One region of the Priestia sp. AB genome, then DNA from elsewhere that is predicted to be linked to it. Evidence: a T-box and tRNA genes for the amino acid it is inferred to sense, from the RefSeq annotation. Region 1 holds a T-box; the other holds one or more tRNA genes.

Region 1 (2,468 bases):
GGCTGTAGATGCCATGACGCATATTCCAGGAAGTCCGTTGATTGGAGGAGCTATTGCCGTGAGTGTTATCGCGGGGATGACAGGTTCGGCTTCAGGAGGTCAGGCGATTGCTTTGCCAATTTTAGCACCTCACTATCTAGATGCTGGTGTAAATCCAGAAGCTCTCCATCGCGTAGTAGCTATTTCCTCTGGAGTATTAGATTCCTTGCCTCATAATGGTTATGTCGTAACAACAATTAATTCTATTTGCGGAGAAACTCATAAAGATGCGTATGGATCAGTTGCAGCAATGACGGTGATTGTGCCGCTTGTTGGTCTTGTACTTGCGATCATCCTGTTTTCTTTTGGATTTGGCATTTAATAATAGCAGCTAAAGAAAATAGGGACTGGGATAAAAGTATTTTAGTTGAAGGAAGATCCGAACGATGAATCGTTCGGATCTTTTCATGTTTATGGTGAACGTAGGTTTCATTTATTTAGGTGCTTCTAGCTGCGGAGTGGAGGGCAAGGTAAAGACTCCTGAAGTAGGTGAGACTTCGCATGAGTGTAAGAAACGAGGAGGCTCATCGGCCGCCAGCGGAAAGAGAAGTCTTGCACGGAAATCAACAGCGGTGTAACCAAGAAATTCATACTAGCGCATTTATCCCATTTGTTCGTCTTTAAATTGGATTGATTTAATTATGTCTCAATCCTTTTTTGTTTGGCCGTGGATGTATGTTTTTGGGAGAAGTTGTTTATATATAAGAATGAAAGAGAGGATTTAGCAACAAAGCAGTGCTGCATTGCAGAAACTTTTACAAAATCCCTTGAACAACTTGCAGTTTACGAACATATTATTTACAATACAAGGTAGTATGATGTAAAAACTATGATAAGGAATAGTAGTGAACGAAGCGAGCTAAGAGAGCTGACGGGTGGTGCGAGTCAGCAAACGAGCGTTCATGAACTCACCTTGGAGTTGTAAATGTGAAGTAAAGTAACATTTGCCGTCTATCCGCGTTAAGGAAAATGAGTGAGTACATAATTGTGCTAATTTGGGTGGTACCGCGGGAAGTTTATTCAACCTCTCGTCCCTTTGTTTGAGGGATGAGGGGTTTTTTAGTTTAATTAAATACAGCTGGAGCGTACAAGGAGGATTATGTATGGCTTTTAATCATGAAAAGATCGAACAAAAATGGCAAAAAGTTTGGGAAGAAAATAAAACATTTAGAACAACAGAAGATGAAGGAAAGCGTAAATTTTACGCATTAGATATGTTCCCTTATCCATCTGGGGCTGGTTTACACGTCGGGCATCCAGAAGGTTATACAGCAACGGATATTTTATCTCGTATGAAGCGTATGCAAGGATACAATGTACTTCATCCGATGGGATGGGATGCATTCGGACTACCTGCTGAACAGTATGCATTAGATACAGGAAACGACCCGGCTGAATTCACTGAACTTAACATTAATAATTTCCGTCGTCAAATCAAATCGTTAGGTTTCTCTTACGATTGGGAGCGAGAAATTAATACAACTGATCCAAACTACTACAAATGGACACAGTGGATTTTCTTACAGCTATATAAAAACGGCTTAGCTTATGTGGATGAAGTAGCTGTTAACTGGTGTCCTGCTCTAGGAACAGTACTTGCGAACGAAGAAGTTATTGACGGCAAAAGTGAGCGTGGGGGACATCCGGTTGAGCGTCGTCCAATGAAGCAGTGGATGCTTAAAATCACAGCTTATGCAGATCGTTTACTAGAAGATTTAGATGAGCTTGATTGGCCAGAAAGTATTAAAGAAATGCAGCGCAACTGGATTGGCCGCTCTGAAGGAGCTCACGTGCACTTCACAATCGATGGATACGAGGACACATTTACTGTGTTCACAACGCGTCCTGACACGCTATTTGGGGCAACGTATGCCGTTTTAGCACCTGAACATCCGTTTGTAGAAAAAATTACAACAGCCGAACAAAAAGAAGCGGTAGAAGCTTATTTAGATCAAATTAAAAGCAAAAGCGATTTAGAACGTACAGACTTAGCTAAAGACAAAACTGGCGTATTCACTGGTGCTTATGCAATTAACCCTGTAAACGGCGAGAGAATGCCAATTTGGATTGCTGACTATGTTCTAATGAGCTATGGCACAGGTGCAATTATGGCTGTTCCGGCTCATGATGAGCGTGATTATGAATTTGCTGTTAAATTTGAACTGCCGATTAAAGAAGTAGTAGCGGGCGGAGACGTTTCAAAAGAAGCTTATACAGGCGACGGCGAGCACGTTAATTCAGACTTCTTAAATGGTTTAGATAAAGAAGAAGCCATTTCAAATATGATTCAGTGGCTTCAAGCAAATGAAAAAGGTGAAAAACAAGTAACATACCGTCTGCGTGACTGGTTATTCAGTCGTCAGCGCTACTGGGGTGAACCAATTCCTGTTATTCACTGGGAAGATGGCACAACGACTGCAGTTCCTGAA
Region 2 (2,468 bases), on a different contig from region 1:
CGGATAATCCCCATACTACCGATAACAGCAGAATAACGGACATTAAGTCATTGCCTCCTGTGATAAAACCATTAAGCAAATTCTGTAATGTAAAGCGCTGAAACAAGAAAAAAATGAGGGTAATTAACGTAGTGATAATTAAAGCTACTACCATCGCTTCTAACACGTCTGCTTTAATAAATGCTTCAAAAAAGCTGTGGCTCTTATGATGCCCGCTCCACCATGTTAAAAGTAAAGTCAGTGAAATCACGACAAGTAAAGGCACTAACAAGTTCCAAGGCTTAGAAGGCAAATCCTTCGACACGCAAGGATGACAATCATGCCAATCTTTTTCGTCTTCTTCCTCGAGCTTCATAGGAGCCGTAGATGTTGAATGATGAAAAAAGCTGAAATAAATCCCTACCAGAATAATCACAATCGAAAAGAAGTTATAAGGAATGCTTTGAATAAACAAAGAATAAGCGTCTTGTTTTATGCCTTGATGATCAATTGCCATTTGAATGATTGAGACCATATACCCTACAAATGCCGTTGCCACAGGAATTAAGACGATAACAGGAGTAGCAGTTGTTTCAATAACAAACCCTAGCTCTGCTGTCGTCATTTTCACCTTTTTGAGTAATGCTCTCATAATGGGCGCGATAGTCACAAAACGAAATGTGGGAGCACTGAATGTTCCAATGGTTGAAACATAGGTTAAAATAAGAGCTCTTTTTCTTGTATCAATTCTTTCTGCAGCTGTTTCCACAAAACCTTTCACTCCTCCAGCCATCTTAATCATTCCGATAAGCCCTGAAAACGCGTATAAAAAGACGACGATTTCTATATTACTTTTATTTCTAAGAGCTTGTACAACGTAGTGAAGTAGCTTTTCAACACCTCCGACAATCGAATGATCAATCAAATAAGCGCCTACTAATAAGCCTAGAAACAACCCTGGCAGCACTTGTTTGGTGAAAATAGCTATTGGAATAACAATTAAAAACGGTATAATTGAAAACCAACTAGATTCCATAGGACTCTCCCCTATCTTAAAGACCATATTAGATGTCTTCACGTATCGTTCATTAGCTTTTAATGTAACCCCAATATTATGTGTATATTCACGAAAACAACACGTATAAGCAGCACTGCTTTAATAAACTATTTCTGATTAAAAACAGCATCGTAAAAATCTTTATTTCTACAACAAAAAAAGCAGTTTGCACATGCAAACTGCTTTTGAAAAGAAGCGGAAGACGAGGTTCGAACTCGCGACCCCCACCTTGGCAAGGTGGTGTTCTACCACTGAACTACTTCCGCGCGTATATGAAAGTAAAGATGCGGGTGAAGGGACTTGAACCCCCACGTCATAAGACACTAGATCCTAAGTCTAGCGCGTCTGCCAATTCCGCCACACCCGCGTGTGAATTAAAAGATAACTCCAAAATGGCAGGGGCAGTAGGAATCGAACCCACACTGACGGTTTTGGAGACCGTAGTTCTACCTTTAAACTATGCCCCTAGAAATGATTTCTTCAAAAGAACCTCGTTTATTAACGACGCTATATTATAATAAAACATATATGAAATTTCGTCAATAGGTCTTTTGATGAATCATAACTAGTGCTAGGAGTTTCAAAAAAACTGTGAGGCATATCACAGTTTTTTTGAAACTCCCTTCACCAGCTGCAGTCCTCTTTAATCTCCGCTATTTGCTTTTAAAGACTCTGCTGTAACACAGTACTATACAAAATGTCTCCAAAATCGCGTGAAGACTGAAAGGATATGTAGGAGTGCAGACTTTACAGGAGGGACATTTTTTTGAGAATCCGTATTAAGATCAACAGGTTCTCCCTCATTTCCTACAAGCGCACTGTGAGAAATCTTAGTTTCAATAGCTCCTGTTAGCTCGGCTGCAAATTCTTCACTATCTATCATCACCATGGATTCAGTGTTTAAAAATGCAGAGCGTGAATCTAAGTTAAAAGAACCAACTGCACTTAAACGCTGATCATAAACAACAGATTTCCCATGAATTGAATAGGGCTTTTGATATTCATAAAGCTTCGAACCAGCTTTTATAACGCGATTCTTTACTCCCAAGTATGCAGAAAAAGCCATAGCATTTGGAGTGGATGTAATAGAATTAGTTAAAATAATTCTTTGCACTTTTGGTTTTACTTGCTTATCTATATACTGTTCCATCTCTTTTGTTGGTACGATATAAGGGCTTTGAACAACAATGGATTTTTCAGCTTGTTGGGAAAGCTTAATAAATGTTTTCCATATAAAAGGGCTTTTATTCATTCGTTGAATAGGATTTGTAATAAAAGAAACCTTTCTTGTAGGCATCGTTGATTCTCTCCATACAATATAAGGATGGACAAAAGGTTCATTTGCTTTTTTTGCCTCTTCGTATTGATCTATTAACAATTTCTTGCCTGAAAGGCCCCGAAATTGTTTAGTTTTCTTGAGCTTTGGAAAAGC

What was found. The T-box of region 1 lies ahead of leuS (leucine--tRNA ligase). A T-box ahead of a tRNA ligase gene usually reads a tRNA of that ligase, here a tRNA-Leu.
Region 2: it encodes a tRNA-Leu, which carries the amino acid that the T-box ahead of leuS (leucine--tRNA ligase) is inferred to sense. The anticodon was not compared.

The regions. Positions count from the first base shown of each region.
Region 1 is NZ_JAQMYN010000001.1:49,109-51,576, forward strand. It holds gene POF52_RS00260 (GntP family permease) at 1-361, shown strand, start outside; gene POF52_RS00265 (hypothetical protein) at 426-617, shown strand; T-box leader at 860-1,078, shown strand; gene leuS (leucine--tRNA ligase) at 1,143-2,468, shown strand, end outside.
Region 2 is NZ_JAQMYN010000003.1:220,732-223,199, forward strand. It holds gene POF52_RS10790 (Na+/H+ antiporter NhaC family protein) at 1-1,015, opposite strand, end outside; tRNA gene POF52_RS10795 (tRNA-Gly) at 1,231-1,302, opposite strand; tRNA gene POF52_RS10800 (tRNA-Leu) at 1,322-1,403, opposite strand; tRNA gene POF52_RS10805 (tRNA-Trp) at 1,430-1,503, opposite strand; gene POF52_RS10810 (phospholipase D-like domain-containing protein) at 1,725-2,468, opposite strand, start outside.